Regions from separate parts of the Fusibacter sp. JL298sf-3 genome, predicted to be linked through region 1. Evidence: riboswitches for the same ligand, from Rfam matches in the RefSeq annotation. Region 1 holds a riboswitch; each other region holds the start of a gene.
What was found. A riboswitch is a leader RNA that binds a small molecule or an ion and turns the genes downstream of it on or off. The one in region 1 is predicted to bind S-adenosylmethionine.
Positions count from the first base shown of each region.

Region 2: linked by a shared signal. The riboswitch ahead of ACR6HW_RS07685 (methionine ABC transporter ATP-binding protein) and the one ahead of ACR6HW_RS05670 (aspartate kinase) in region 1 are both predicted to bind S-adenosylmethionine.
Region 3: linked by a shared signal. The riboswitch ahead of metK (methionine adenosyltransferase) and the one ahead of ACR6HW_RS05670 (aspartate kinase) in region 1 are both predicted to bind S-adenosylmethionine.
Region 4: linked by a shared signal. The riboswitch ahead of ACR6HW_RS07885 (homoserine O-acetyltransferase/O-succinyltransferase family protein) and the one ahead of ACR6HW_RS05670 (aspartate kinase) in region 1 are both predicted to bind S-adenosylmethionine.

Region 1 covers NZ_CM132608.1:1,145,247-1,153,225, reverse strand. Annotated here, with positions in the region: gene ACR6HW_RS05680 (GNAT family N-acetyltransferase) at 1-2,932, shown strand, start outside; gene ACR6HW_RS05675 (bacteriohemerythrin) at 3,006-3,410, opposite strand; SAM riboswitch class I at 3,536-3,638, shown strand; gene ACR6HW_RS05670 (aspartate kinase) at 3,745-4,935, shown strand; gene metF (methylenetetrahydrofolate reductase [NAD(P)H]) at 4,947-5,831, shown strand; gene ACR6HW_RS05660 (hypothetical protein) at 5,824-6,492, shown strand; gene ACR6HW_RS05655 (homocysteine S-methyltransferase family protein) at 6,489-7,979, shown strand, end outside.
Region 2 covers NZ_CM132608.1:1,579,323-1,587,301, forward strand. Annotated here, with positions in the region: gene pflA (pyruvate formate-lyase-activating protein) at 1-673, opposite strand, end outside; gene pflB (formate C-acetyltransferase) at 677-2,908, opposite strand; SAM riboswitch class I at 3,118-3,213, shown strand; SAM riboswitch class I at 3,484-3,581, shown strand; gene ACR6HW_RS07685 (methionine ABC transporter ATP-binding protein) at 3,698-4,690, shown strand; gene ACR6HW_RS07690 (methionine ABC transporter permease) at 4,683-5,333, shown strand; gene ACR6HW_RS07695 (MetQ/NlpA family ABC transporter substrate-binding protein) at 5,337-6,137, shown strand; gene ACR6HW_RS07700 (nitroreductase family protein) at 6,199-6,834, shown strand; gene ACR6HW_RS07705 (flavodoxin) at 6,985-7,413, opposite strand; gene ACR6HW_RS07710 (DUF3793 family protein) at 7,438-7,979, opposite strand, start outside.
Region 3 covers NZ_CM132608.1:2,051,452-2,059,430, reverse strand. Annotated here, with positions in the region: gene ACR6HW_RS09805 (phospho-sugar mutase) at 1-1,179, shown strand, start outside; gene ACR6HW_RS09800 (hypothetical protein) at 1,176-2,318, shown strand; SAM riboswitch class I at 2,381-2,480, shown strand; gene metK (methionine adenosyltransferase) at 2,586-3,776, shown strand; gene recD2 (SF1B family DNA helicase RecD2) at 3,962-6,154, shown strand; gene ACR6HW_RS09785 (ComF family protein) at 6,151-6,888, shown strand; gene ACR6HW_RS09780 (hypothetical protein) at 6,919-7,338, shown strand; gene flgM (flagellar biosynthesis anti-sigma factor FlgM) at 7,428-7,694, shown strand; gene ACR6HW_RS09770 (flagellar protein FlgN) at 7,957-7,979, shown strand, end outside.
Region 4 covers NZ_CM132608.1:1,627,118-1,635,096, forward strand. Annotated here, with positions in the region: gene ACR6HW_RS07870 (response regulator) at 1-1,424, opposite strand, end outside; gene ACR6HW_RS07875 (O-acetylhomoserine aminocarboxypropyltransferase/cysteine synthase family protein) at 1,481-2,743, opposite strand; gene ACR6HW_RS07880 (homoserine dehydrogenase) at 2,757-3,719, opposite strand; gene ACR6HW_RS07885 (homoserine O-acetyltransferase/O-succinyltransferase family protein) at 3,716-4,483, opposite strand; SAM riboswitch class I at 4,642-4,743, opposite strand; gene nox (H2O-forming NADH oxidase) at 4,899-6,260, shown strand; gene ACR6HW_RS07895 (DeoR/GlpR family DNA-binding transcription regulator) at 6,357-7,118, opposite strand; gene ACR6HW_RS07900 (6-phospho-beta-glucosidase) at 7,122-7,979, opposite strand, start outside.

The DNA.
Region 1 (7,979 bases):
CGGTTTCGATTTTTCAACCACTGAAGAGGCGACGCGCGACAAAGAAGAGGCGTCGACGCATCTTAAACTGTTTATAGCCGTGGAAACGGCGACGTTGGACAGCGAGAGCCCGAGGGTACTCGGCTACTTGAAACTTTCGAAATACGCTTTTGATGAGGCGACGCTCTATGTGGACTTGCTCAATGTCCACCCGGATTACCACGGTGCCAGAATAGGTAAAAAGCTCGTACTTGAGGCTGTTAAAGCCACTTGTGAACTCGGTTACCCGAGACTGGACTTGTTCACTTGGCCCGGCAATACGAAGGCGGTGCCGCTTTATAAAAAATGTGGTTTCTTTTGGGAGAAAACTGAAACAGCCAATACCCATTTGATGAACTTTATGCCTCAGGTTTTGGCGCACCCTGTCGTCGGCAGTGCCTTTAATACGATAGACTGGTATGCCGATTCCGTGCGGGAAATCGTCGTCGAACCGGATGGGCGTAGAAAAGGGGATACCGATTACTACATTTACGAATGGCGCAAAGAGCAAGAGTATCTGAAATGTTACTTCGAAAAAACGAGCCGTTGGTTGTGTGGGTTTAAAACCGATGCGTATGAAATCAAATTGAATCACTCTGAAAACAAACGGGTTTTCGGACGATGCTACCCTTTTGAAATTGAGTTTAACAACGAGAGTGGCGCACCTATGGCTATTGAACTCAAAGGGGTGGGCACAGAAGGCGTCCGAACCGATTTGAGTTTTCAGAAAACCTTGCATACCGGCGAGATGGTGCACGGGACTTTTGAAGTATTGCCGACGGACCGGGAACAGAGCGATTGGCACACGCACCCAGCGGTTGTTGTAGAAGTCACTGTGGAAGGCGAGACGTTTTTGCTGAAAAACGGTGTAAAGCCCATGCCACCGCTGCTCATTAAATGCGAAACCAAGCGGCGCGTTGAGCGTGCGGGGGTCCAGTCGACGTTGTATGTTAACCTCGAGAACAATTTGGCAGAGAGTGCCGATTTTGAAATTTTACTTCCTGTAATCGATGGGGTCGCGTTTGGAACGACAAAAATAACAGCGTCTATCGAAGGCCTGTCTTCCCACTGTGTGCAAGTGCCTTTTACAGCGACGAAAGCTTTTGCAGGCATCGTGGATATGCCCATTGCCGTGGCACTGAACGAAGGCCCGTTGACCTACACGAGCAAAGTCGATTTGGCCATTAACGTCTACGGCAGTTTGGCCGGCGGTTCCATAAAAGCGCGTCACTACGCTCTTGCAGATGTTTACAGGCTGTTTATCGACGAAGAGTTTCGATTGAACGAAGGGTACATTAAAGACCTGTGGACGGAGACACTTTGTGAAATTTTGCCGCCAAAACTGGGGGCGCCTTACACTTCGGAGTTCGAAAAGAAGAAAGCGGATAACGTGACTTTTGAATCAAATGGCGCGGTGGTCTGTAGGGTGCGTTACAGTTCGGAGACGCTAAAGGGGGCTGAGTTCGACCGATGCATGGTGCTGAGTCCAACGGGAACGCTGAGCATTTGGCATGAACTCGTGAGATTTCCCGAAGGCGTGGAGACTTTAAAGCTGAACTTAGCGCTGGCCATTGACGAAGAAATACTGTATTTGCCATATGGCACCGGTATTATGAAGTTGGATGAAGGGGTAATGGACAATAGAGCGCTGGCACATGTGGATTTTGATGCGTTGACGGAACCTTGGGTGTTTAACGAGACCTTTGATAGCACCGTCGCCTTGACGTGGTCGTCCTCTCAAAGCGTCAAGTTTTCGGATCATTGTTTTAACTTCGAATCGACATTTACGCGAGAGAGCGCATGGCAGACACCCCCTGTTGAACTGCATATCAACCGGTTTAGACAGTGTGAAAATGTGCGTCAGTACCTCACATCAGACAGAGGTGCACTTTTGGCGACTTACGATGGAACGCGGCTGACGGTGCCACCAATCGTCACAGAGTCGCTTGACCTAACGCCTGTGACCGTCGATCAAAACGCTCGGCCACCGATTGTAGAAGTTGAAGGCATCGATGAACAGCAAGTAGCTACACTTCTGCCGATGACAGCGCGTGTCCGCCTAATAGAGGGTTCCATAAAAACGGAAAAGAGACGGCTGCCGCTGGAGACGTTGGTGTTTAAGACAAAAGGCGCTTGTACCACTGTAAAAGCGGTTGAAGAGGGGCACGAAGTCTACTGTGTCGACAACGGCTACCTTAAGTTTAAAGTTGCGCCGGCATTCACCTGTGGCGTATTCTCCCTTACAGCCGACGGCGTGGAACTCTTCGATCACTGTTTTCCGGCGACGCGGACCAAGTCGTGGTACAACCCTTGGGCAGGAGGCTTTTACAGCTATCTAATCGGCACGACCAATTACCAACTCTTTTCGGAAACGTCGACGGCGACATTTGTCACGCGAAAAGATCATTTAGGCAACCAGTGGACTGGCGTCGCCGTCACCACGCCGTATACAGTTCAACAGCGTTTGAAAGGTGTTAAAGTGGTGCAGTATTTCCTGACAATGGGCGATTTGCCCGTGTTGGCTCATTACTCTGAGGTCATAACCGATGGCGGCAAGTACGCTGAACAGCGCTTTATGAATCAGTGCTTCTTTAGAGAGGACAGCGGTGATATCGTCACCGAGTGTGACCATAGAACTGCTCATGTCCTCAAGGAGGCAGACGGTGTCGACTTTGTGGCACAATCTAAGCGCATAGTTTTGGAAATAGAGGCGTTAGCCGTGCATTACTACAGTCAAAACGCCGATTTGAATTACATCAATCGCACCGGTGGTTTGGTATTCACAGAACAGATTTCCAGAATCGCCATCGACCCGTTTCGGATGTTTAAATCTCAAGTGGATTTTGTCGTCCCATTGCCGTTTAAAGTGGGAACTTCCGCGTTTTCAGGGTTAGACGCTATTCGGTTTGAATAAAACAGCCTAAAAAAAGCCAGTGAGCGCAACGTCCAAAGGGACGTGCGTCACTGGCTTTTTTGGGGTGATGGTTTTAATAGCCGTTTTTCTTTAGATAGTCGGCAAGTTTTTTGTCTTCTTCTCCAATGTGTTTTTCAATCCAATCTGAAGAAAGGTGCATAAATTTTAGCCTAGAGTGCATGGTTAAGCCGTTTCTTAAAATATCTTGATAGAGGTCGCTGACATCTTGTTTAAAATTATCGTGCAGGTACTTGTGTTCTTCATACGCAGGATAGGCGTACTGTCTCTGCAGCGCCTCCTCGTGGTCAAAGTGCAACACGACGTATTCTGTTAAAAAGTTGAGCAATTTGAGCAACTCTTTTTCCGGATTCTCCTGTTGGTAAGCGTTGATTAACGTCTCCGCTCGATTGATTAGTTCTATATGCTCCGTATCCATTTCTTTTACGCCGTAGAGAAATTTTTCATCAAATTTAAGCATACTGCCTCCTTTACTCTGTATATTTATTTTTACCATACTCGAGACCGTCTATGCAATAAAAATTCAAAAATATCTTGCATATCAAAAAAAACTATGGTATTATCTTCAATAATTGAAAATCACGATTCTTATCGAGAGTGGCTGAGAGACAGGCTCTATGACGCCCGGCAACCTACATTCAGTGTGGTGCTAATTCCTGCGTTCCCCTATGGGAGCGAAAGATAAGAAAGTAGTGCGCTTAAAACGTCGCTTTCTTACCGGAAAGCGGCGTTTATTTTTTTAAAATACATGCGTTGCCCGATGAATGGTGAACGACAGAGTAGGAGGTATGTGCATGGAAACGGTAGTGCTTAAATTTGGCGGGACATCGATGGCTGCTGTTGAAACTGTGGCTAAACGCGTGGTCGACAAAAAAAGGGCAGGCTATCAAGTGGTCGTGGTGGTTTCGGCGCAGGCCGGCGTCACAAACGCTTTGTTGAAACAAGCGCAAGCTGTCGGCGGGGTAAATCTGAGAGAAATCGACGTCATGCTTGCGGCCGGTGAACAAGTAGCTTCAGGGCTATTGGCACTTGCTGTTGAAGGCCTAGGCGAGCGCGCATTGTCTTTGAGCAGTGCTCAAGTGGGCATTGTCACCGACGGGCGCCATGCTCAGGCGCGCATCAAGACGATTGACGGCTTTAAAATTCTCGAGCACCTTGAAGACAGCGCCGTTGTTATTGTGCCGGGGTTTCAAGGTGTCGGTGAAAACAGAGATATCACGACGTTGGGAAGAGGCGGCTCTGATACAAGTGCGGTGGCCATTGCTGTGGCAATAGGCGCGACGTCAGTGGAAATTTTCACCGATGTCAGCGGCGTTTATACAGCCGATCCGAGAATTGTGCCTAAAGCGCGAAAAATAGCCGCAATTGGGTACGATGAAATGTTGGAACTCGCGGGTTCAGGGGCTAAAGTTCTCCATCTCAGGAGTGTGGAACTCGCGGCGAAGAACGGTTTGAAAGTGCATTTAAGATCGACGTTTGAACCCGACGAAGGTACGTGGGTAAAGGAGGCTATCATGGAAGAAGCGGTTGTGAGAGGGGTTGCGCATGCCATAGATAATGCGCGCATTACTGTTTACGGGGTACCGGCGACGAGTAACGGTGTTACGCATTTGTTTGAGGCCATCGCCCGTGCGCATATTGTCGTGGATGTTATCACACAAAGCGATTCTGAGGACGGCAGTCGGCTGATTGCTTTTGCCGTCGAATCCCATGCGTACGAGAAGGCGCTTACAGTGGCCAAACGCGTCGCCCACAGCATCGGCGCAGGGGCTGTAAAAGGAGAACCTGCTGTGGCGCGCGTCAGCGTCATCGGCGTGGGCATGAAATCGTCGCCGGGGGTTGCTGCTAAAGTCTTTCGCGCGCTCACCGGCGCGGGCATCGATATTCAAATGATTACCACTTCAAATATTAACATATCGTGTCTCGTGGCGCAGGCGGATTACATTGGCGCCGTCAAAGCGATTCACCAAGCGTTTGAGCTATAAGGAGGCCAATAGTGAAAATTCATCAGTTGTACACAGAAAAGAAACCGCTTTTTTCATTTGAAATATTTCCACCAAAGCGCGATGGCGACAAGGCTGCGCTGTTGCATACCATAGATAAACTCGCAGAGCAGACCCCAGATTTTATCAGCGTGACATACGGTGCCGCAGGGACGGAACGCGGTGCGGACACATTGAATCTCGCACGGGATATCAGAACACGTCATGGCATCGAATCATTGGCGCACATGACCCTCGCAGGGGCGGAAAAGCGTGAAATTAACGGGGTACTGGACACCATGGCGCACAGCGGCATCGAAAATGTGTTGTTGCTCAGAGGCGATATTACCAGCGAGACGCCTAAGCCGACGGATGGTTTCGCCTATGCGGCGGACTTGATTCGACACGTCAAATCGCGGTACGATTTTTCAATTGGCGCAGCGTGCTACCCGGAAGGGCATATTGAATGCAGAAGCCGGGCGCTCGACTTGATTCATTTAAAGCAAAAAGTCGACGCAGGTGCAGACTTCTTAATTACGCAGCTGTTTTTTGACAACGAGCGGTTTTACGAATTCTCAAATGAAGTGCGGTGTCTCGATGTGAAGGTTCCTGTAATCGCAGGGGTTATGCCCGTGCTCAACAAGGTTCAAATAGAGCGGATGGTGGCGCTTAGCGGCGCGCATCTACCGGAGAAGTTCAAGCGCATCCTACAGCGGTACGAGACGAAGCCCGAAGCGCTTGTCGACGCGGGTATCGCCTATGCACTTGAACAAATTGTGGACTTGTTGTCCTCCGGTGTGGATGGAATTCACTTTTATGTGCTCAACAAGCCCAATATTAGCGAACGCGTGGTGCGGAGTGTCAGCGAAATTTTAAAGGCGCTGAAAGTCCATGGCTGATGTTCGTCGAGACCCCGTGGCCACGGTGCGTCCATTTGTGGACAAATCCGCTGTATACCGCTATTTAAGGCACACCGATGACGCGGTATGGCGCAACCGCGTCGAGGAACTATTTGAGGCCACACTTGAGCACTGCCGGTTTACGGCGCTTACGGCGCAGCTACCTGTGGTGGTTTTAGAGCGTTCGGTGGTGTTTAAGACATTGGGACTCGAAGTTCGTTCCCGCGATCTGGCAACGCATTTAACCCTGGAGACCTCTGCTGTCTGGGTGGTGATTTGTACGGTAGGTTCAGAAGTCGTACGTTACATCGAGCGCGAGATGCTCATGAACCCGTCGCATGGCGTTGTCGTAGACGCCTGCGCGTCTGCGTTGGCAGAGGGGTATGCAGCATTTTTAAACGATGTGCTCAACCCGAAGGCCATGCGCTATGGTCCGGGGTATGGCGATTTGAGTACAACCGTTTCGAAAATATTAACTGAGCGTCTCACAGCCTTTCGACATATCGGGGTCACCGCATTGGATACCGGGATGTTGTTACCTGAAAAAAGCGTTTTGTTTTTGTTGTCCACTGAAACGTGTACAGCGCTGAAAGCAACGGGATGTGGCAATTGTTTAAACTGTGAAATAACGGGTTGCCCGTATAGGAGGACTACTAAATGACATTGAAACGCGCACTTATGGAAAATTGCCTGGTCTTTGACGCGGCAATGGGAACGGCACTACAGAAAAAAGGTGCCGATGTGTCCAAGAGACCGGAGGTCTACAACATCGAAAATCCGGCGTGGATTGACGAGATTCACAGAAGGCATATTGAAGCGGGCGCCGACGTGCTTACCACCAATACTTTTGGTGCCAATGGGATAAAACTCAAAGAGAGCGGCTACAGTGTGGCAGAGATCGTTGCGGCGGCAGTGACCTGTGCACGACGTGCAGCAGAGGCATGTAGAGAGCGTCAAATATGGCTGGTTCAAGACCTTGGACCAATCGGCACCCTTTTGGAACCTTCAGGTACTTTGACCTTTGATGCGGCTTACGACTTGTATGTCGAGCAAGTGAAAGCGGGCATCGCCTGTGGCGTGGACGGCTTTCTCATCGAGACGCAGACGGATTTACTGGAGGCTAAGTGCGCGATTCTCGCAGTAAAGGCCCACTGCGATTTGCCAATTATCTGCACCATGAGTTTTGAGGAGACGGGGCGCACCTTTACAGGAACGGCTATTGAGAGCATGGCCGTCACATTAGAAGCCCTCGGCGTAGCGGCTCTAGGTCTCAATTGCTCCTTTGGTCCGGAGGGCTTGTATCCCCTCGTCGAGCAATTGATAGCAGTAACCGACGTGCCGATTGTGGTTCAGCCCAACTCGGGACTTCCGACCATAGAAGCCGGCGAAACTGTCTACGCTTTTGATGCAGAGACCTATGAAAGGGTTATGACGGCCTTTTACTCTATGGGGGTCGCGCATCTCGGCGGCTGTTGCGGAACGACTGAGGAAGCTGTGCGCATTGCTGCGAGAATCCTCGAAAATCGAAAACCAAAAGTTCGATCTATACAAAAAAAGACAAGAGTTTGCTCCTATGCGCAGACCGTTGTCATCGGGGAAACACCTAAGTTTGTCGGCGAACGGCTCAACCCGACGGGGCGCCGTCAGTTAAAAGAAGCGCTAAGAGAAAGGCGCTATGACTTCCTGCTTAAAGAAGCCTGTGCTCAAGTTGCCGAAGGGGCTCAGATTCTCGATGTAAATGTGGGCTTACCGGGGATTGACGAGGCTGCTGCGATGTGTCACATGGTGACGGCAATTCAAAAAGTGGTCGATGTCCCACTTCAAATCGACGCTTCCGATGTGGCGGTCATTGAAGCGGGCCTGCGCCGTTACAACGGCGTTCCGATTGTGAACTCTGTCAACGGCAAGGCTTCGAGTATGGCGGCGGTACTGCCTCTCGTAAAAAAATACGGTGCTTGTGTCATTGCGCTGACACTGGATGAAAACGGAATTCCCGAAAGTGTCGAAGCGCGTCTAGAAATAGCGGAGCGCATTATACGCCGTGCAGAAGACGAAGGCATACCGAGACACAGGGTGTTGGTGGACTGTTTGACCTTAACGGTGAGTGCACAGCCATCGGGAGCATTTGAGACACTTGAAGCGCTGAGA
Region 2 (7,979 bases), 430 kb from region 1:
GGTCCATTTCGTCGACACCTGTGAGCAAATAAGGCAAATTCAGTTGAGAGTATTTTTCAACACCAGCTCTATGATAAGGTAAAATCTCAATTTTTTCAATACTTTTCTGAATAGGTTTAATAATATTTAACAACTTGTGCATGGCTTCGTCGTTGTCTGTTTCGCCGGGAACCATCACGTGGCGCACGACGATTTGACCGCCAAAGCGCTTAAGATGCTCTATAAACTCCAGTACGCCGTCCATTGGGCGACCGATTAACCGCTCGTGGTCAGCGGCGTCGACGTGCTTCACATCCAGTAAGATCACATCGGTGTTTTCAAAGATGCTGTCGTAATACTTTGAAAGACCATACCCTGACGTGTCTATGCAAGTGCCGATACCGTTTGATTTTAATGCGGCAAGCGTCTCGACGAGAAACGCCCCCTGCATTAAAGGTTCGCCGCCGGAGAAGGTCACCCCGCCTCCGGTGGCTTTATAATAATCCACATAGCGCGTCGCCATGGCGACGACTTCCTCTGTGGTAATGGTATTCTCGCCCATAAAGTGCTGAGAATCCGGGTTGTGACAGTATTGGCATCTCAAAGGGCAACCTTGCAGAAAAAATATGGTTCGGATGCCAGGGCCGTCGACAAGTCCCATAGTTTCTATTGAATGTAAAGTTGCCTTTGCCATAGCCTACACCCTTTCGTGGAATGTTCTAGCGATTACCTCTTCCTTCTGCTCTCTTGTGAGGCGGTTGAAGTGCACCGCATAGCCTGAAACGCGGATTGTCAGCGTCGGGTACTTAGAAGGGTTTTCCATTGCGTCTTCTAAGAGCGCTCTCGACATGACGTTGACGTTTAAGTGGAATGCCTTTTTGCCAAAATAGCCGTCTAAGAGACCCGCGAGGTTCTTGTAGCGGTCTTCATCTTCTCTGCCCAGCGCCGTTGGCACGATGGAGAAAGTGTTTGAAATACCGTCTTGGCATACTGACTGGAACGGAATTTTCGCAACGGAGTTCAGCGATGCAAGGGCACCCATGTGGTCTCTGCCGTGCATTGGGTTGGCACCTGGTGCAAACGGCTCGCCTTTGCCTCTACCGTCCGGTGTAGAGCCTGTTTTCTTGCCGTAAACGACATTTGACGTAATGGTGAGTACGGAGAGCGTGTGCTCGGATTCTCTGTACGTCTCGTGCTTTTTAAGCTCTGCTGTGAAGAACTCGAGAACTTCTTTTGCCAAGGTGTCGACGCGGTCGTCGTCGTTGCCGTATGTCGGGAACTCACCGTCGATTTTAAAGTCCACTGCAACGCCCTGTTCGTTTCTCACCGGCGTTACTTTCGCGTATTTAATGGCGCTCAAGGAGTCTGCGACAATTGAAAGACCAGCGACGCCAAAGGCCATATAGCGGTGTACTTCTGTATCGTGAAGGGCCAATTGACCACTTTCGTAAGCGTATTTATCGTGCATGTAGTGAATGGTGTTCATGGTGTTGACATAGAGCTTTGCCAATTTTTCCATAACCACTTTAAAGTTGGCGTACACTTCTTCAAAGTCGAGGGCGCCGTCTTTAACAGCCGGGATGCCGCCGATGACTTCAATGAGGTTGCCCGATTTGTCGAGTTTCAACTCGTCTTTTCCGCCGTTGATGCTGTATAGAAGTGCTTTTCCAAGGTTTGCTCTCGCACCGAAAAACTGCATTTCTTTACCGATGCCCATTGGCGATACGCAGCATGCGATACCGTAGTCGTCGCCGTAGATCGGACGCATTAAGTCGTCGTTTTCATACTGAATGGCGCCGGTTTCAATAGACATTTTCGCACAGTAACGCTTAAACGTTTCCGGCAGTTCCTGCGACCAGAGCACAGTCATGTTCGGCTCCGGTGCCGGTGTGAGGTTCGTCAAAGTGTGGAGGAATCTGAACGCCGTCTTTGTAACCAGGGTTCTGCCGTCAGTTCCCATACCGCCGATAGACTCTGTTACCCAAGTCGGATCGCCTGCGAACAAAGTGTTGTACTCAGGGGTTCTCAAATGTCTCACCATTCTCAACTTGATAACCAATTGGTCGATCAGCTCTTGAGCTTCTTCTTCAGTGAGTACGCCGGCTGCGATGTCTTTTTCAATAAAGATGTCTAGGAAAGCTGTGTTTCTCCCCAATGACATCGCCGCGCCGTTGTTTTCTTTAACAGCAGCCAAGTAGCCAAAGTAGAAAAATTGAACCGCTTCTTTGGCGTTTTGTGCCGGCTTTGTAATATCGTAACCATAGCTAGACGCCATGTTTTCAATTGCTTTAAGGGCTCTAATCTGCATAGAGACTTCTTCTCTAAGACGCATCACCGCTTCTGTAGCAGGCTTTTCTGCAAGTGCGACAAAATCTTTGCGCTTTTCTGCAATGAGGCGCTCTGTGCCGTAGAGTGGAATTCTTCTGTAGTCGCCGATAATTCTGCCTCTACCGTAAGCATCCGGTAGTCCCGTGAGCAAGCCCACGCTTCTCGCCTGTTTCATTTCCGGTGTATAGGCGTCAAAAACACCTTCGTTGTGTGTTTTTCTATACGTTTTAAAATCGTCCGCCATAGCGTCTTCAATGTCGTAGCCATAAGCCTCGAGTGATTGCTCGAGCATTCTGAATCCACCGTATGGGTTCATGATGCGCTTGAGTGGTGCATCGGTTTGGAAGCCTACGATAACTTCGTTTTCTTTGTCCATGTAGCCGGCTTCGAATTTGTCAATGCCTGAAAAACATTTGGTTTCAATGCCGATGATGCCCTTTTCAATTTCCTCTTGAATCAGCGTTTCCACTTGTTCAAAAAGTTTCTCAGTGCGCGTGCTCTTACCCGCTAAAAACGCTTCGTCGCCGTGATAAGGCGTGTAGTTTTTTTGAATGAAGTCGCGTACGTCGATTGCGCCTTCCCATGTCCCCTTATTAAACATTATCGCATGCCTCCTTGAATTTTTTCGGATGGTCTAAATTTCCCCCTCATTATAAGAGTTTCTCTCTAGAAAAGATGTGACCAGACGCACTTGTGACAATGTTTTAAAGAGTTTTTCGTTTTTGTATAATGTATACATATCGTTTTTTTGAAGATTCCTATTGACAAGTAAGTGCCGACTAGCGTATAATTCGATTCAACAATTTCATTAGCTTATCAAGAGCGGCTGAGGGACTGGCCCTGCGACGCCCGGCAACCTATTGGATTAGGTGCTAATTCCAGAGACTTTATGTCTGAAGATAAGGAGACGACTGTACGCAACCGCTTCTGTTTTTCAGGAGCGGTTTTTTTAACAACAAGATTTGAGCCGAAAGGCTTTCTGCGACTATTCAACGCGGAAAGCTGTCAGCGAAAAGCGGTTAGGGATGCCGGAGGCATTACTAATGTTGTTAACAACAAGATTTGAGCCGAAAGGCTTTCTGCGACTATTTAACGCGGCAAGGCATCACTAATGTTTTTAATTTGACAACAGACTTCGTGGCAAAACGCGAAGGACCCCTGTTGTTTCATAAAGTAATCATATCCAGAGCGGTGGAGGGAACGGCCCGATGAAACCCGGCAACCTATTTTAAGTTAGGTGCCAATTCCGGCAGCGAAAGCTGCAAAGATGTGAAAGCACACCCCCTTTCACGCAAAGGGGGTCTTTTTTTGCCATATAAGGGCTATATTAACAACTCGTTACCCGAGGTACAATGCGGTACAGCCGTCTCGTGAAACAGAAAGGATTTTTATGATCAGCATTCAGAACCTAAGCAAAACGTATATTAAAGAGCACCGAGAGGTACAGGCCCTCAAAAATGTCTCCATTGACATCGGGCGCGGCACCATCCACGGCATCATCGGCCTCAGCGGCGCCGGCAAATCTTCGCTGGTACGCTGTATCAATCGATTGGAAACACCTACAGCCGGTACAGTCTTCGTCGCCGGCGACAACATGATGGCACTCAAAGGCACTGCGCTAAAGCGAAAACGCCAAAAAATCGGTATGATTTTTCAAAACTTCAACTTGCTCTCCAGCAAAACCGTGTTTGACAACGTCGCTTTTCCACTTGAAATCATGCATAAGTCGAAACAGGAGATTCGAAGCCGCGTGGTGGAACTCCTCGCCTTAACGGGGCTCTCTGACAAAGCAGACGCCTACCCGGCGCAGCTGAGCGGTGGCCAAAAACAGCGGGTCGGCATCGCAAGAGCCCTCGCCAATGCCCCCGATGTGCTCCTCTGTGACGAAGCGACCAGTGCGCTGGATCCTTTAACCACGGCTCAGATTCTCGACCTCGTTCGAGAAATTAACGAGAACTTGGGGGTCACTGTGGTGGTCATCACCCACGAAATGGACGTCATCAAGCGCATTTGTCACGAAGTGACGCTTCTCGAAGGCGGCGAAGTGGTGGCGTCCGGCGATACGGTTAAGCTCTTTACGCAACCTGAGAACGAAGCGGCGCGGCAGTTTTTCTCAAGCGACGATGTGCCGCCCTACTACGCCGAAGACAGCACGGTCTGTCACTTGATTTTTAAAAGAGGCAATGTCGACCAACCGGTGCTCAGCAAGCTCATTCGCACACACGACGTGACGGTGAACATCCTCAGCGGAAAGATAGAGACGTACGGCCGTCAAACGGTGGGCGAGCTCACGGTGGCTCTGACGGGAAGCGATGCCGCTATTGCCGACACGCTTAAAGCCCTCGAAGCCCATCAGGTGATTACGGAGGTGTGCCATGTTTAATCTCTTACTTCCCGCCACTTTGGAAACCCTCTACATGGTAGGGGTCTCGACGCTCTTTACGGTTTTGCTCGGCCTCCCGCTCGGCATTTTACTCACTCTAATCGGAAGGGGACACTTGCTGTCGTGTCCACCGGTGTACGAGGCGCTCTCTTGGCTTGTGAACATTATGCGCTCTCTGCCGTTTATCATCTTGATGATTTTTATTATGCCGTTTACGCGGTTGGTCATCGGTACCGCCATCGGCACCAATGCGGCGACGTTGCCGCTGATTATTGCAGCCGTCCCCTTTTTCGCCAGACTCACTGAGGGTGCGCTACGCGAGGTGGACGACGGCGTCGTAGAGGCGGCGGTGGCCATGGGGGCTTCCACCCCTCAAATCGTCGTAGGGGTCATGCTCAGAGAAGCGCTCCCGAGTCTGATTTTAAGCGCTACGACGACGACGATTAATTTAATTGGGTATTCCGCTATGGCTGGTGCCGTCGGAGGCGGCGGCATTGGCGATCTGGCGATTCGATATGGGTACCACCGTTTCAGACTGGACATTATGTTTGCCACTCTCGTCATTTTGGTGGTGTTGGTGCAAGTGGTTCAGTCTTCGGGACATTATGTTTCACATCTCACTTTAAAAAACAGGAGGAAATAACACATGAAGAAGATTTTAAGTTTGGGTTTTGTTTTGATTGTACTCGCCGGGGTTTTAATCGGCTGCGGCAAAGAAACAGCTGAGGAGACGACTTTAAAGGTGGGCGCGACGCCGTTGCCGCATGCAGAACTGTTGGCACTGATTAAAGACGACCTCGCTGCTGAAGGCATTGAACTCGAGGTGGTGGAGTTTACCGATTACGTGACACCCAACCTCACTCTCGGCGAAGGCGAAATCGACGCCAACTTCTTTCAGCACGTACCGTACATGAACAGCTTTGCCGATGAGCACGGTCTCGAACTCGTTTCGGCAGGTGCCATCCACGTGGAACCGCTGGGCGTCTACTCGGCTTCTACTGAGGCGCTTTCCGATTTGAAAGACGGCGCCACCATTAGCATTCCAAACGATCCAACCAATGAAGGCCGCGCGCTCTTGCTGCTCCACAACGAAGGGCTGATTACTCTGAAAGACCCTGAAAAACTCGAATCCACACCTGAAGATGTTCTAGAGAACCCACGCAAGTTTGTGTTCGAACCCATTGACGCCGCACAGCTTCCTCGGACGCTTGAAGATGTGGACGCCGCTGTTATCAACACCAATTACGCACTCGAGGCCGGTTTAAACCCACTGGAGGACGCCCTTGTTCTCGAAGGCGACGATTCGCCTTACGCCAACATTGTGACGGTGCTCCCTGAGAAACTGGAAGATCCGGCGATTCAGGCTTTGATTAAGGCGCTTCAGAGCGAAAAGGTTAAAGCGTACATTTTGGAACACTATGAAGGCGCTGTAGTCCCTGTATTTTAGCTTGTTCTTTCGAGGAAAAGCCTGTACAATGAAGACGACAAATCAAACTTAGGAGGTTGCCATGTCGTCTTCATTAGATTTTATTTACAAACGACACAGTGTGCGTCAGTTTAAGGCCTGTGATGTGCCAATGATGGACATTGAAGAGATGCTGAAAGCCGCGTCTTATGCCCCTTCGGGCAAAAATCGTCAAAACTGGCACTACGTTGTCATCAAAGACAAGGCGTTGATTGAATCTATCGCCCAAGCGATTGAAGGGGTTCACGACGACATCGTCGAAAAGGTCGGGGATGTGTCTAAGACCCAAGAGATGACTAAGTTTCTGAAGTACTACACGATTTTCCGGTCGGCGCCGATTCTCGTGGCCGCCTATGTAGGCCCCTACCCCAAAAGCGAGGTGGGTCTGCTGAAATCCATCGGTATGGAAGCTCAAGCGGAACGCGTCGAACGCATGAATTCCGGGCTACAAAATGTGGCGGCTTCTCTCGAGAACTTTATGCTCGCCGCTGCCAATCTCGGGTACGGCACTTGCTGGATGACGGGGCCATGCTTTGCTTCTCTGGCTATTGAGGCGCTGATCCCTTTTGAAAAAGAGGGCTACGAGCTCATGGCGGTGACGCCGCTGGGACTCCCGGCTTCTGAAGGGCGTTCTCCTGCACGGCGACCGGTGTCGGAGATTTACACGTTGATTAAGTAAGGGCTCGACGTTTGTACAAGTGCTTTCACGATGAAAAGCCATGCGCGGCTGCGCATGGCTTTTGTTGTTTGTGCGATAATACGCTGTATTGTTCGCCGGCCACCACACGGGTTAGCGCGGGTGTCTTCGGCCATCTAAGGTTCTATCACCTTAATACGCTTGAAAGCGTTTACCAAATTCTTCACAAAGTGAGACGCCTTCAGCATCCGGGGTTTCGTTAACCATTAACCCTTCTTCAAAGAGGTTGGCGCCGGTTTGTTCGGTGCGTTCTTGCCAGTCTCTCATCCACTGGCCGTCGCCCCAGCCGTAAGAGCCGAACAGTGCGACTTTTTTGCCGGATAGGTTCTTTTCGAGGTCTGTAAAGAATGGTTCGAACTCGACTTCTTCTAGTACTTCAGCACCCATTGAAGAGCAACCGAGGCACAGTTTGCTGTAGGCGCTTGCTGCGTTTGCATCTATCTCCGATACCGGAAAGACTTCGACTTCGCCACCTGCTGTTTTGATGCCGTCTGCGATTGCGTTTGCCATGGCTTCTGTGTTGCCTGTGCCACTCCAATAAACGACTGCTATTTTTTCCATTTTGAATTCCCCTTTCCTGTTGTCCTATGCGACAGAAACGCACGCTTCTATGCTGTGGCCATCTGAGAGGGCGCACAGCAGCCGGTCCCTGCACTGGTTAAATTGATCAAAAAGCGATTTGGCTTTTTCTGCGTCGCCATAGACTTTCCAATAACCACAGAGTTTGCAGTTTTGCCCTCTATGCTTGATAAAGCCCACGACGTCTTCGAGGGGGTACCCAAGGAAAACGCCGATTTCATGCGGAAAGCCACCTGTTTGGGCCACGCGTTTTTTAAGGTGGCGCAAAATCTCGTCGAGTCCTTCATTCATCGGATACCCTTGTGTCACTAGAAATCCCCATATTTCGGGGCGGTTAAGGTGCGCTATCAGCATGTCCTTTTGGTAGACAAGTGTCAGCAGCTTGCGCTCACAACCGCATAGGCGCTCGATATAGATGCCTCGTGCATTGAGCTTTTGAATCGCTTCGTCTGCATCGGGCATGTGCTCAAAGTCTTCTTTTACTGAATGAGAAATTAAGTTTGCAGGCTTGAGCCCAAATAGTGTCGGCGCACAGTGAAATGCCAATA
Region 3 (7,979 bases), 910 kb from region 1:
GAAACCGGCTGTCAGTTGGTGCCGCATTTGGCGACCCAACTGGTGGAACATGTGCAGCGGATAGAAGATTTTGAAAGTGTCAAATTGTTTTCAGAGGAAGAGGCGAAAGCGTTTGACTTATTGGAAATGATTGATGAACAAGTGGATGTGCCCTATCGGGAAATGGTGGTGGAAGTTTCAGAGAGACCGGCGGTTTTGAAGAACAGTACGTTGAAAACAGTGTACACCCCGCTCCACGGCACCGGTGGGCAAACGGTAACAGAGGTATTAGATGCCGTAGGCTACAAAGGGCTTATTCCCGTGCCGTCCCAGATGGCACCAGATGGTGAATTTCCAACTTGTCAAGAACCCAATCCAGAGTCTGAAGCCGCATTTGATGAGGCGCTAAAAGTCGCCGCAACGTCAGCGGCCGACCTTATTGTGGCAACAGACCCCGATTGCGACCGCATCGGCTTTATGGTTAAGACGAACTCAGGTTATCAAATGATTTCAGGCAATCAAATCGGCAGCCTGTTTATGGAGTACCTGCTCTCGAGTCGAGAGGGGTTGACCCCGAGGCAGTATGTGGTCAACACCATTGTCTCTTCTGACCTAGCAAAGGCGCAGGCCGCACATTACAACGTTGCGTTGAAGCAAACGCTCACGGGCTTTAAGTTTATCGGCGAGCAGATTGAGCTGGATACCGAAGGCTTTATCATGGGCTACGAAGAGAGCTTTGGCTATCTTTTTGCGCCGCATGTCAGAGACAAAGACGCCGTTATGGGGACTTTAATCGCCGTTGAAATGGCCTCGTATTACAGGGAGAAAGGGCTGACACTTGTCGACGTCCTCGAAGCAGTGTACAGACGTCACGGCTACTATATAGAAGAAACCGTGTCTATAAAATTTGAAGGGAAATCCGGACAAGCGCAAATGGCAGAAGTCCTCTCGACATTCAGAACAAAGAAATTGTTCGATTACGAAAGTAAAATCGACTACATGGAAGACGAAACCGGCCTGCCGAAGTCCAATGTCCTCAAATACTATTTAGATGCGCATTCGTGGGTAGTCCTCAGACCGTCCGGCACGGAACCCAAGTTAAAAGTCTATTTTTCAATTGCCGGAGACGATCGAGCACAGACACAAAAGCGTCTTGAAACGCTGAAACAAATGATACTGGAAAAGGTGAACCATTCGTGAATTTTGAATCTATAAAAAAACCGCATTTGACATTTAAGAGAGCGTTGGCAACCAACACGAGACTAATGGGCGTCGTTGGGGTCGTGGCGTATTTTGAAGACACTTCAAAGCGAGAAGTCGTTCAAATTTATCACCTCGATTATGAAAGTTATGGCATCGATGGTTTTCATCATTTGATTGAACCGAAAGCCGACGAACTGGAAGTCCTGATACTCGGCGTTACAGGCGGGTTAGGTGGCGAAATGCGCCCCATCGACTACGAAGCGTTTGTCTTTTTAATTAAATCTGCCTATGTGGTGGACGAAGAGTGCCTCGATGCGCTCGTCGACTTTGAATGGTTTGAGGAGCAGTTTCACACGTTGTACGCATCGCTTACAATTGAAGAAGAAGCGGCGCTGTACGGGTATTTATCGCCTGAAATCAACAGCCCTGAAGCTTTGATCAATTATTTGGTGATGCGCGTCGTCGGATGCGATTACAACGCAACGCTTCCACTCTACCAAGCGTTTGATATGGATGAATCCTTTGAACTCGTCTCCCAGCCTCAAACCTTGATAAAAAATAGCGTCAGTTTCAAGGGCAAGCGCGGGGAAATCGAAGTGTTCTCGGCAGAATCTATTGTAGATATCGGCGAGCGATACGCCCTGATGGTGAGTGAAATCGAGGTGGACAGGGCGCATATGCGGGTCGTTAAGGCGCGGAAGACGGAGGCGCTCAGCATGAGCAGCATCGAGGCGGCGTTTAATTTAAACAAGCCGGAGCACATGGTGGTTTGTCATGTGGACGACGCATTTTTTGAAAGGCGTTTTGCCTTTGACAATCCGGAGATGATGAAGCAAACTTATGCCTTTGGCAGCCTTTACATCGAGTTCAATAGGGACAATCACCACGTGGGCGAAAACCCTTACTTTCTCAATGGCGACGTCTACTGCATGTACTTCTTTTCCCAATCGGGACAATTGATTATCTGCAGTCTGGACCCTGAAAATGTCAAGGCAATCGACGGTTATTTCACAGAAAATGGGGTATACGATAAGAGTCTCTTTAGGATTTGTGAAATGAAGATGGACGATCCGTTGCTGCTGTCGTTCATCAACAGCAGTTACGACAATTTGTTTGATTTTCTCGCAATGCACTAAAAAAGTGCTTGCTTTCTCATGGGCACTATGCTATGATTACCTAGTAATTTTAACTAAACATTTCCTTATCAAGAGCGACGGAGGGATAGGCCCTATGAAGTCCGGCAACCGGTGACACACGGTGCTAAATCCTACAGATTTTAAGAATCTGAAAGATGAGGTTGAGCAAATACCTCTTCTTGTAGTGAAAAGGTATTTTTTTTATGTAAAAGACGCCGCAACAGGTGTACTGTTATTAAAGTCAATCATATTTTATGGAGGTGTATGATGGGAAGAAGAAGACTGTTTACTTCTGAATCGGTAACTGAAGGGCATCCTGATAAGATTTGTGACCAAATCTCCGATTCAATTTTAGATGCTATTTTTGCACAGGACCCAAATGCGAGGGTGGCTTGTGAAACGTCTGTGACCACTGGTCTCGTTTTGATAGCAGGTGAAATTACAACTAACTGCTATGTCGATATCCAGTCGACGGTGAGAAACACCATTAAAGAAATTGGTTACGATAGAGCGAAATACGGTTTTGATGGGGAAACTTGTGGCGTCATCGTCGCTATAGACAAGCAATCAGACGACATCGCTTTAGGTGTTGACAAAGCTTTAGAGAGCAAAACAGGTGAAATGAACGACGCAGTTGAAGCAGTTGGCGCCGGCGACCAAGGGATTATGTTCGGCTACGCTTGTAACGAAACACCTGAGTTGATGCCGCTTCCAATTGCCCTTGCACACAAACTGGCCAGAAGACTCTCAGAAGTGAGAAAAGACGGTACTTTGGATTACCTTCGACCTGATGGGAAGACTCAGGTGACGGTGGAATACGATGAAAACGATAGACCGGTGCGCGTCGATACGGTACTGGTATCGACACAGCACTCTGAGCGCGTATCAGTAGAGCAAATCAAAGCGGATTTGATTAAGCACGTCATCGAGCCGATTATTCCGGCGGCGTTGTTAGACAATACGCGCTACCTCGTCAACCCGACAGGTCGTTTTGTCATCGGTGGGCCACAGGGCGATGCCGGTCTTACAGGCCGTAAGATTATTGTCGATACGTACGGCGGTTACGCGAGACATGGCGGCGGTGCATTTTCAGGAAAAGATCCTACAAAGGTCGACCGTTCAGCGGCTTATGCGGCACGCTATGTAGCGAAAAACGTCGTCGCAGCCGGATTGGCGGATCGCTGTGAAATCGAACTGGCCTACGCTATTGGCGTAGCGCATCCCGTTTCGATTATGGTGGAGACTTTTGGTACGTCAAAAGTGGATGAAGCGCTCATTGAATCACTTGTTGAAAAGCACTTTGACCTCAGACCGGGCGCGATTATTAAAGAGCTCGATCTCAGAAGACCTATCTACAAGCAGACGGCGGCATACGGTCACTTCGGTAGAACCGATGTCGAGTTGCCTTGGGAAAGAACGGATAAAGCGGCAGCACTTAGAGAAGCAGCCGGTCTTTAAGCCGACGTTTAATACGATTTTAAGAGCCGATAGGCGCACGTATGATCTCATACGTTGCGCCTATTTTTAATTTTACGACTGGTGTAGAGAGAAGAATGCCGCTTCAAAATGGAGAGATGCCTATATGAAAAGCGTTTAAAATCCTATATAATAGAAAGTAATTCAGAAGAAAAGATGGTGACGACATGGTAGTAGAAGGCATACTGATAGATATTATCTATTACAATGAAGAAAACGGATACGTCATCGGGAACCTAGAGACGCTGGACGACGTGCACTGTGTAAAGGGGGTCGTGCCGTTTGTAAAGGAAGGCGACCGACTTCGCATAGAAGGTGATACGGACGAGCACCCCTTTTACGGCGAGCAGATTAAAATCAATCGAGTAGAGCACGTTAAGCCCAGTGATCGCGAAGAAATTCTTAAGTATTTAGCTTCCGGTGTCATAACGGGAATTGGGGAGTCGACAGCGCAGAGCATCGTCGACCACTTTGGTGAAGCTTCACTTGAAATCATTGAGAAGACCCCTGAGAAACTGCTTGAAATATCGGGTATTGGCGATAAAAAGCTCGAACAAATCGTGATGAGCTATCACGAAGCATACGCACTTAGGGATTTTATTATGTATTTTCAGTCCCTAGGCCTTACAGTAAACGCCGCTATGCGGGTTCACAAGATATTTGGTCTCGAAGGCGTGGAGAAAGTTCAGAACAACCCGTACTTGTTGGCTGCGGAAATTCCGGGATTCGGTTTTAAACAAGCAGACGAAATCGCCATGCGAATGGGGATTGAGATGCACGCCCCTTTTCGGATAGAGTCCGGGGTGGTGCACCTTTTGTCTAAAACATCGCTTTCAGGGGACACGTATATGACTGCTGAAACCCTTGTAAAGCAAACAGCTCTGACGCTTCAAGTCACTCAGGACGAGGTGTTGATGCAGCTTAGGGACATGGCCGTGAGAGGCGGCGTGTACCTTGAAAACGCAGAGGGGGTTCAACGCGTCTACTTGCCCAGTTTGTATTACGCAGAGCAACAGGTGGCGGGGAAGCTGTTCAACTTGATGCGAGATGTAAAAACACTGACGAAATTCGATACGACTAAGTTTATTAAAGCTTATGAGGAAGACAAGGGCATCCTCTTGGCAGAACTTCAAAAATCGGCTCTCGAAATGGCTTTATCCGCCGGGGTTTTCGTGCTCACCGGTGGACCGGGGACGGGTAAGACGACGTTAATCAATGCCATGATTCACGCTTACGAGCAGTTAGGACAAAAAGTCGTTTTATGTGCACCGACGGGCAGAGCGGCAAAGCGCATGTCTGAGGCAACGCTTAGAGAGGCCAAGACGATTCATCGGCTTTTGGAGTTTCAAGGGGAAAATCAATTTGCTAAGAACGAAAGCGAACCCCTGATGTGCGATGTGGTGGTGGTGGACGAAATCTCTATGGTGGACATCGTTTTGATGTACCGCCTGCTCGACGCCGTTAAGCCGGGGACGCATTTGATTCTCGTCGGCGACTCAGATCAGTTGCCCTCTGTGGGACCGGGCGCCGTCCTAAAGGATATTCTCGGAAGCGACACGGTACCGAATGTGGCTCTCGACGAAATTTTTAGGCAATCGGAATCATCTTTGATAGCGGTTAACGCCCATGCCATCAACCAAGGAGAAGCGCCGCTGTTGAACCAGCAGGACAAAGATTTCTTCTTCATTAATCGACCGAAAACGGCTTCAATTAAAACCGAGATTCAGAATCTCGTCGGCAAACGCCTTCCGGAATACTATGGGTTTAACCCCATTGAAGACATACAAATTCTTTCGCCGATGAAAAATTCGGAGGCGGGGATTAACGCCCTTAACGACATGCTTCAAAATGTATTGAACCCCGCTAACAAAGAGAAAAAAGAACGGCATTTCGGCAAAAAATTGTTCCGCGAAGGGGACAAAGTCATGCAGATTAAAAACAATTACAATCTCGAGTGGCAAACGGCGTTAGGCGAAGAGGGCACGGGTGTTTTTAACGGCGACATCGGCTTTATCACCGCCATTGATGAAAACGAGCGCTGCGTTCACGTCCTATTCGATGGGGAACGGTCGGTCATCTACGATTTTCCGTCTGCGGACGAACTGGTATTGGCTTATGCCGTCACAGTGCATAAAAGTCAGGGCAGCGAGTTTAAAGCCGTGATTATGCCCATTTTTTACGGGCCCCCGATGTTGATGAGCCGAAACATTCTCTACACGGCGATTACAAGGGCAAAAGCGCTGGTGGTACTCGTCGGGGATCGCGGCGCTCTCTCTGAGATGATTGCACGCAATCAGGAACAAAATCGACGAACGGGATTAAAAGACAAACTGTTGCTTTACAAGGAGATGATGCTGTGAAAAAAATAGTCGATCTGTTGTACCCGCGTTATGCCACCTGCCTCATTTGCGATGATGAACTCGATAGTGAGCAAAAACAGCACCTTTGTGCTCAATGTGAAGACAGCGTCGTGCGCATTGGACACGGCGCAGAGGTGTGTTCCCTGTGTGGCAGGCCCATAGAAAAGGCCTATGAACAGCATAGAGCTTATCAATACAAGTGTAAAGAATGCCAAGAACAGTATTTTTATTTAAACGGGCACCGTTCATTTGCCCAGTACGACGGCGGGATTAAAAAGATGCTCATGGCAATGAAGTACCACGGGCGTACGTATCATCTGCCCTATATCGTCGAGGGCCTTTCCGAAGTTTATAAAGGCGATGATTTGTATGAGGCCATCGACTGCGTTGTGGCGGTTCCCAGTCATTTTACCCGAACTTTGAAGCGCGGCTACAACCAAGCGGCGCTGATGGCGAAGGCGTTTTCTAAGACAGAGGGGCTCCGGTACATCAGCGCTCTGAAGCGCGTAAAACCGACGCGTAAACTCAAGTTGCTGAATCGAGCCCAGCGCAAACAGGTACTGAAAGGTGCTTTTGAGGTAAAAAAATCGTGTAAATCAAAAATAATGGGTAAAAATATAGTAATCATTGACGATATCTATACCACGGGGGCAACACTTAACGCATGTGCAAAAGCGCTCTACGAAAGTGGTGCTGATAGAATATATGCTATAACAGTGGCGACGGGCTACTAGACAAAAAGGAGAGACAAGAGGAGGTTTATTATGGTAAGCGATAGATCGGGCGGTTTAAGAAATTGCAAAAAATGCAACCGTTTATTTTCAGCAAAAGAAGGCGAATTTTTGTGCTCGAGATGCAACGACGAGGTCGATGACGAGTTCACAAAAGTACGCGAATACATTTACGACAACCCGACGTCTGGCGTAAAGGATGTAAGCGCAAGCACCGGCGTCCACGTGGACGTTATCCTCAAGTGGATCAAAGAAGGCCGAATTCTTCTAAGTGAGCGCACGCCGATTACGTTTTGCGAGCGTTGCGGTGAGCCGAGTGACGGCGCGCGTTACTGTAAAAAATGTGTTCACGAGCTGTCAGTAGGACTTAAATCGGGTATACAGGAAAAAAGTACTACTGATAGAAGCGCATCGGTGAGAGGCGGTATGCACATACGAGAAAAAAGAAAATAAAAAAAGACTAAACTTACCCCCGTATTTGCCGATATAGAGTATATAGGAATCGGTAGAACGGGGGTATAATAATGAAAATAAGCAGTCAAATGAATGTTCAAAGTATTCTTAAGACATATCAAAAGAATACGAAAGTGGAAAAGGCAACTGGTAAGAAAGGCCTAGAAACAGACAAGGTCGAAATTTCTTCTAAAGCTAGGGAGATGCAGGTGGCCATGAAGGCGCTTTCACAATTGCCGGATGTCAGAAATGATAAAGTAGAAGAAATCCGTTCACAAATGCGCAACGGAAAGTATAAGGCAAGTGCTGAAGACGTTGTAAACAAACTTTTAGAGGGCGTCGCCGCCCTGAAATAGATACCGATTTCTATTCCCCCAAAATGTGAGGCAAATCGGCATGTGACCAGAGCAGAGCTCTGGTTTTCTATTATTTAAACGACAAGTATTTAAACGACAAGTGCTGCTGACAACGCGCAGGGGCATGCGAATAAGTGTTTTAATGACCTGCAGCGTAATATAGGGTAAAAGGCGTACTTTTGAGGAAGATGACATCAGGCGTATAAAGTTTTTTTGTATTTTGCCGATGAATCTTTTGAACGTACATTAAGGAGAGATGATGATGTCAAGATGGATTGATCAATT
Region 4 (7,979 bases), 480 kb from region 1:
GACTCTTTTGCATGCTGTATGTAAAAGGCTTGCATCTCGTCCAAAGCCGTTTCCGAGATCAAGTTGATAAACCCCAGTATGCCGTTTAAAGGCGTTCGAATCTCATGGCTCATGTTCGCCAGAAACTGAGTTTTGGCTCTGTTGGCCACTTCTGCCGACGCTTTCGCCATCAACAGGGCCTCCTCAGAGTCGTACTTCTTTCGGGCATCGTTGAGCATATGCGCGATTACTTCCATAAAGTGGACTTCTTGACGCGACCAGTGTTTCTTCGAGTGAACCGATTCGAGCAAAATAAAGCCGATAACCGATTCGACCTCCTTAAACGGGACGCTCAGCAACGACGCCACTCCTAAGTCACCAAACATCTTTTTTTCATTTGCGGCTTCTTCAGGAAGTGCTTCAACGGACTCGAGAAAAATAGTTTCCCCGATGCGTACTTTCTCGTGCCACCATTTATACGTCTTTAAAGAAAAGCTTTCAGCAGTATCGCCAAGTGGCAAACCCCCTTCCGCTGCTCGCCCATAGACACTGTTGATACGCGTATTTTCCGCATCCAAAAAAAATATGCGCACGCGTTCAACATCAAAATACTCTAACAGCTTATCCAAAATAGACTCTATCTTCTCATCGTAGTTCCGACGATCGACCTGCACCAGTGAACTCGCTATTTCCGAAACTAGAACCTGCAACTTGTTTAGGGTAATCAGCGCCATTTCGGTCTGCTTCCGCTCGGAAATATCGCGTATCACACTCTGTATGTAAGCGGGCTCGCCAAACTGATCCCGTATCACTTCAAGGTTAATGTCTACAAAAATGATTTCGCCATCTTTGCGTATAAAGCGTCTTTCGTACGGCAGAATCTTCTCCCCTCTTTGCGCACGTCTAAAGATAGCCTCGCTGTAGGTGGTTTCTGCGCTGATATCGCGATAAGTGCGTTTTTTGAGTTCTTCTATTGAATAGCCTAGAATCTCAGCGGCCCGAACGTTGGCGTCTACATAGTTGCCCTCGAGGTCGAGGATGAACACCCCGTCGTTGTTCTGATCGAAAAGCGCCTGTATCTTTGAATCCATCCCCGTGTCTATAGCGACGGCTACCGTTATAAAGAAACCTTCTCTCGGCGAATAGTTTTTCACACTGTACCATTTGTCGACTTCAGATGCGTACACCTTGTATTCCTTAATAATCCCATAGAAAGCAACGTCTTCGAAAAAGCTCGGTGGCTTCAACGCCTTGTGCCTATCCATGGCCTCGAGTTCAGTATAAGTGCAAGACGAAGACATCAGACCAAAAATGGTCTGAAACCACTCGTTGGAAAACACGATTTCGTAATCCGACGCGTGACCTTTGCCGTCTGGAATCAAGCGCTGATAGGCAAAACCAAAGGGAATGTTGTTCATAAAATCAAATTCTGCCGTCTGTTTCATAAAAAAGCCTCCATAGCCAATTAGCTTATGGAGGACATACCCCAAAACACCTGTTTTTAAGCAAGGGCTTTTGAGAGGTCTTCTATCAAATCTTCGGCGTTTTCAATCCCCACTGACAACCGTATGAGTTCCGGTCCGGCGCCGGCGTTGACGCGCGCTTCGTGGGACAACTGTGCATGCGTGGTGCTGTAGGGGTGAATGACGAGTGACTTGGCATCGGCCACGTTGGCGAGGAGTGAAAAAAGCGTCAGCGACTCAATCAGTTGGCGACAAGCTTCCGCACCACCTTTCAGCCCAAAGGTAAAGATAGACCCCACCCCTTTTTTAAAATAGCGTTGATACAGCGTATGGTATGGGCTTTCTTCAAGCTCCGGGTAATTGACCCACGCCACTTTCGGATGCCCCTTTAAAAAAGCGACGATTTTTCGCGTGTTTTCAACATGTCTTTCCACGCGTAGCGAGAGCGTCTCAAGCCCCTGTAACAACAGGAACGCGTTAAAAGGACTGAGCGAGGCACCGGTGTCTCTCAAAAGCTGAACCCGCGCTTTCACGATGTAAGCCTGTTCTTTAAGCGCCTCTGCGTAAACGAGACCGTTGTAACTGGGGTCCGGTGTATTAAAGCCCGGAAATCTCGGATTGCCCAGCCACTCAAAATTGCCGCCGTCGACGATGAGACCGCCGATGCTGTTCCCATGTCCGCCGATAAACTTCGTCGCCGAGTGTACGATGATATCGGCACCGTGGTCAAAAGGCCTGATGAGGTAAGGGGTTCCAAAAGTGTTGTCTACAATGAGAGGGACGCCGTTTCGATGGGCGACAGCCGCCACGGCTTCTATGTCAATGAGGTTGATGCCGGGGTTCCCGATGCTCTCTATAAACACCGCCCGCGTCTTTGGCGTAATAGCTGCTTCAAAGGCTTCAGGGCTGTCTGGGTTTACAAATCGCGTGGTGATGCCAAACGTCGGCAACGTGTGTTCAAAGAGATGATGTGTGCCGCCGTAGAGCGTTTCAGCGGCGACGATTTCATCGCCACTTTGCGCCAAATTCAGGATGGCGTAAGTGACTGCCGCCGAACCCGATGCAACTGCCAGCGCACCGACACCGCCTTCCAGCGCCGCTATACGCTTTTCCAGCACGTCAGTGGTGGGGTTCATAATGCGCGTGTAAATGTTGCCCGGTTGACTTAAGGCAAACAAATCTGCCGCGTGCTGCGCATCGTCAAACACATACGATGTGGTTTGGTAAATCGGCACTGCCCGTGCACCTGTCGCCGAATCGACTTCTTGTCCTGCATGTACTTGCAACGTTTCAAATTTCATCCCGTGTCCTCCTTTATAAAAATGCGTTCTCATCCAATAGTTTTAACAAATCCAAGTAAAGTGCCGTCCCTGTCGCTTCGCCACCGGCGCCCGGGCCTGAAAAGCCCAGTTGCCCCAGCTGTAAGCTTTCGACGACCACGTAGTTGTCAGGCCCCTCAGCATCGGCCAAGGGGCCTTCCGGCGCAACCTCGACGACTTTTACGGCAGTTTCCAGTTCCCCGTCCGGACGCCTACGAGCGGTGGCTACCAACTTCGTATACGGGGTCACATCGCGAATCCCTCTAATGCCCTCGCGGTCGATGGTTTGAGGGGCAACCGACTTCCCCCAGATCAAACCGCAGAGTACTGCCAGTTTGTTGGCGCTGTCGATGCCGTCTACATCTGCCGATGGATCGGCTTCTGCATAGCCCAGCTCTTGCGCTTCTTTTAGAGCGGTTTCGTAATCGATGGCACGCTTTGCCATCTCCGACAAAATAAAATTACTCGTGCCATTGAATATCCCCGAGACGGCGACGATATCGTCTGCACGCATCAAGCGTTCCAATGTTTGTACAACAGGCACGCCACCGCAGACGGCGCCTTCAAATAAGAGCCTTTTTCCGGCGTGTGCCGCCGAGTACTGCAGGGCTTCATAATTTTCAGCCAATGCGGCTTTGTTGGCGGTAATCACATGTTTCCCATTTTCCAGACTCTTGGCAATGTAGCGGCCTGCGGGATGCGCCCCTGAAATGGCCTCGACGACAATGTCGATTTCCGCGTCTTCAAACAGCCGTTCAGGCTCTGTGGTAATCAACGGCATTTGCATTCTCCGCTCCTCAAAATAGGCTGCGGCGCGCTCGGTATCTCTAACGCAAACGGCCTTAATGACCACTTGGTAGCCTTGCGCGTACAGAGCCGAATGTCGCCTTTTCACAACATCGCAAAAGCCCCTGTTGACGACGCCCAGTCCCAACAGTCCGATTTTAACAGTTTTCATAATTTGGCCTCCCTCTCTTTAATGTTCTCCAGCCAGCGAGCGATGAGAACCTCTGCCGTTTCTGTCCACCTGTGAAGCGTCTTGAGCCCGCCCCCTGTGGTGATGCCATACCCGGCGGGCACAGAAGGGTCAAGACCTTTCATTCGATCTCTCAGGTACTCTTTTTCCAGTACGTCGACAGTGTACTCGGGATGTCCCAAGCAGTACAGATGATGTCCGCCATCTTGAAAGGCGACGATTTCATCATCGTACTTTAATACCCACACCGCCTCCGGTACCGTCAGTTGCCAAGTGGCATACCGCGAATGCGGTAGCCAATAACGCTCGCCATCGCCTATCGCTTCAAAAACACCTGAGCATTTTGCCTCAAAGACCGTTTTGTCCGCACCGTGGTAAATTTTAGCTGCCGCCAGTGCGCCCCAACAGACGCTGAACGTCGGCACGCCTTCTGTCGCCGCCGCTAAGAGCACTGCCTTGAGCTCTTCCCAGTAGTCCACAGCTTCATACGGTATTTTTTCCACCGGTGCGCCGGTGACGACGATACCGTCCACAGTTTTCAGCAACTCAGCTGTTAAAACGCGGTTTTCGTCTAAAGACCTCTGAGACTTCGACACATGAGACCCCATTTTGAAAAATTCTACATGGATTTCACAGGCACTGTGCAGAAAAAAAGTGCGCCAATGCGCCTCTGTCTCTCGCTTATTGGGCATCAAATTGATTACCGCCAGCCTAAGGCGTTTTTTCTCTGAAACTTGTTTAGTCATTGTTTTTCTTGGGTAACTATAACTGGGCATTGTTTATCTCCTCAATAAGTGTTGGCATTTGCGTATGGCTGCTCATGTCTGCAATAGAAGCCGTCTAGCTGAGTGTGCGGCATATAAAAAAACACACTGCCGAAAAACAGTGTGTCTGATTGCGCGTCACTCTATCTTTCGAAAGCTTACTTTCGCTGGAATTGGCACCTTTGTTTAAAACAGGTTGCCGGGCTTCATAGGGCCAGTCCCTCCGCCACTCTGGATAGAACTATTAAATTAAAGCGATTATACAGAACATTTTTACAGCTGTCAAGACGCGACCCCAAAAAAACATTTACTTTTTGAAAAAGTGTGATAAAATAATATCAAATGAAACGATTACAAGTTTAGATACATTACATTTATAAAATTTAGGAGGCCAATTATGAGTAAAATCGTCATTGTCGGTGCCAACCATGCGGGCACTGCAGCAACCAGAACTATTTTATCTAAATCCAATGAACACGAAGTTGTCGTTTTCGATGCCAACTCAAACATCAGTTTCTTAGGCTGTGGTATGGCGCTCTGGATAGGGGATCAAATCTCAGGACCTGAAGGCCTTTTCTATGCGAGCAAAGAGGGGTTAGAGGGGATGGGCGCTAAAATCCACATGGAAGCACCTGTTGAACACATCGATTTCAATAAGAAAATTGTCTACGCCACACTTAAAAACGGCGAGAAAAAAGAAGAACCTTACGATAAGCTCATTTTAGCCACGGGCTCATTGCCAATTATTCCAAATATTCCGGGCAAAGACCTCGAAAACGTGCAGATGGTCAAACTCTATCAACACGCTGAAGAAGTCATCGCCAAACTTAAAAACAAAGACATCCAAGACGTCGTCGTCGTCGGCGCCGGCTACATTGGCGTAGAGCTCGCAGAAGCGTTTGAACGCCATGGTAAAAACACGACGCTCATCGACATTGCCGATACATGTCTCCCCGCCTACTACGACGAACCGTTTACAGATTTGATGAAAAACAACCTTAAGGACCACGGCATCAACCTCGCTTTCGGCGAAAAAGTCGAGCGTATTGAAGGCGATGGCAAGGTAGAGCGCGTCGTAACGGATAAAGGCACTTACAAAGCGGATATGGTCGTTCTCTGTATCGGCTTTAGACCGAATACCGACTTAGGCAAAGGTGAAGAAGGCGTTCGCTACACCAACACAGGCCTTCAGTTGTTTAAAAACGGCGCTTACCTCGTCAACAAAAAACAACAGACAAGTGCTGAAGGCGTTTACGCAATCGGCGACTGTGCAACTGTTTACGACAACGCCATTCAAGATACGAACTACATTGCACTTGCAACCAACGCCGTCCGCTCGGCAATCGTCGCAGCCCACAACGCCATAGGCGTCGAGCTTGAGTCCGCCGGTGTTCAAGGCTCTAACGGCATCTCAATCTACGACCTCAAAATGGTTTCAACGGGCTTGACACTTACTAAAGCAAAGGCTCTGGGCATCGACGCCGCTTGTACCGAGTACGACGACCTCCAAAAACCGGAGTTTATCGAACACGACAACCCAACGGTTAAAATTCGCATCGTCTACGACAAAGCGGATCGACGCGTTATCGGCGCTCAAATCGCTTCAACTTATGACATTTCAATGGGCATTCACTTCTTCTCTTTGGCCATCCAAGAAAAAGTGACCATCGACAAAATTGCCCTCACAGACATCTTCTTCCTGCCGCATTTCAACAAGCCATACAACTACATCACCATGGCGGCACTTTCAGCAGAGTAATCACGACAAACCAAACGCGCATGCAACATACCGCATGCGCGTTTTTTACGTTTAAATAAAGCCCCACTGATAAAAATCCTTTCAGTGGGGCGTCCGCTATAAACTTTTGACCTTGAATGGCTTTAAAGCCTCTAATACCGTTTCTTCAAGCGGTGCTTCACAGATGATAACGTCAATAGAGGCGAGGTCGTAAAACTCGAAAACACCCTGGTTTTCAAATTTCAGGCATTGTGTGGCCACCACCTTAACGCGAGCTGTATCTAGGATAGCGCGCTTTGTCTCAGCAATATCCATGAAGCCTTCAAATACGGCGCCGCGTACCACATCGATGCTCCGGCAACTGACAAAAGCGCGATCGAGAGCAAAACGTCTGATGGTCTCCAGGCTAAAATACCCGTGAAAGCCACCGGTGTAGCGGTTGTATGTGCCGCCAATGGCGATGACAGTCACGTGTTTGAGACCGCTTAAACGCGTCATAATATAGAGCATATCGGTAATGACTGTCACTTGTTTCTCACCTTCGGCTATACAGTCTGCAATATGCGCTGAAGTACTGGACGTGTCTAAAAAAATATGTTCTCCAGACTCGATAACGTTGTACGCCTTTTCGGCAATGCTCTTTTTATGCGCCGCTCGGTGCGCCATTCGATGTTGTATGGTCGACAGTTCAAACTTTTTTTCCCTGCGCTCGGCGCCGCCGTGTACGCGATCAATCAGTCCGAGTTTCTCCAACTTTTTCAAATCTTTGCGGATCAAATCTTCTGTGACATTAAATTGCTTTGCGAGGTGCTTCACTTGAACCGTGCCCTCGTCTTCCAACAGTTTGATAATTGTGTTCAGTCGCTCTTTTGCCAGCACGTCTTATTTCCTTTCAAATTGAGGCAGATACGGGGCGTTAACCTCTAATAACTCGTCATATAGTGATTTGAGTACTTGTCCTGACCGCGTCAATGGATGAATGGTCAACGCCTGAAGCCCGCTGCCGTAGTCGCCGTGAACCCCCGCCTCAATGGTCAGGCGTTCATAAGTTTTGAGCAGTACCAACTCCGCCTGAGCCGACGCGTTAAACGGTTCGACATTGAGTGGTAGTGCCCCTGCTTTGGTTATTAAACAAGTGGTCTCTATAACGGCATCATCCGGTAAAAACGGCAGTGTACCGTTGTTTTGAACATTGACCACCATTAAGCTGCGCTTGTCGTTGTAGATGGCGTTAATCAGTTCGCACGCCGCTTCGGAATAGTAGGCACCGCCTCTGTTTTCAAGCTCTTTGGGCTTTTCAGACAACGTGGGATTCTTATAGACCTCGAACAAATCGGCTTCAACCGCTTTGACCACTTCTCCACGGGTACCGTTCTCCTCATACGCTTCCAGCGCATGGGAAAGCATCTCGTCTTGAAGGTAGTAGTAAGCGTGGTAGTAACAAGGCATCATCCCCGTTGCTAAAATCTGCTCGTCTACATACGGCGTCGCCCCGATGTTTTTCGGATTAAACGTCTCGTCTTCTAAGAGTTTCGGAAGCATTTCCGCCATGACGTCTTTGCCGTCGACGTAGATGTGCCGTCCCCATACATAGTGGTTCAAACCGCTTGCGTGAAAGATAAATCGGTCATGACCGAGCAGGGCGCCGACGGCTTTGCGCATATTCACCGGTACATTGCACAGGCCGATGGCCTTTATAGACGTGTACCGAAGAACTGTTTCTGTAATAATTCCGGCGGG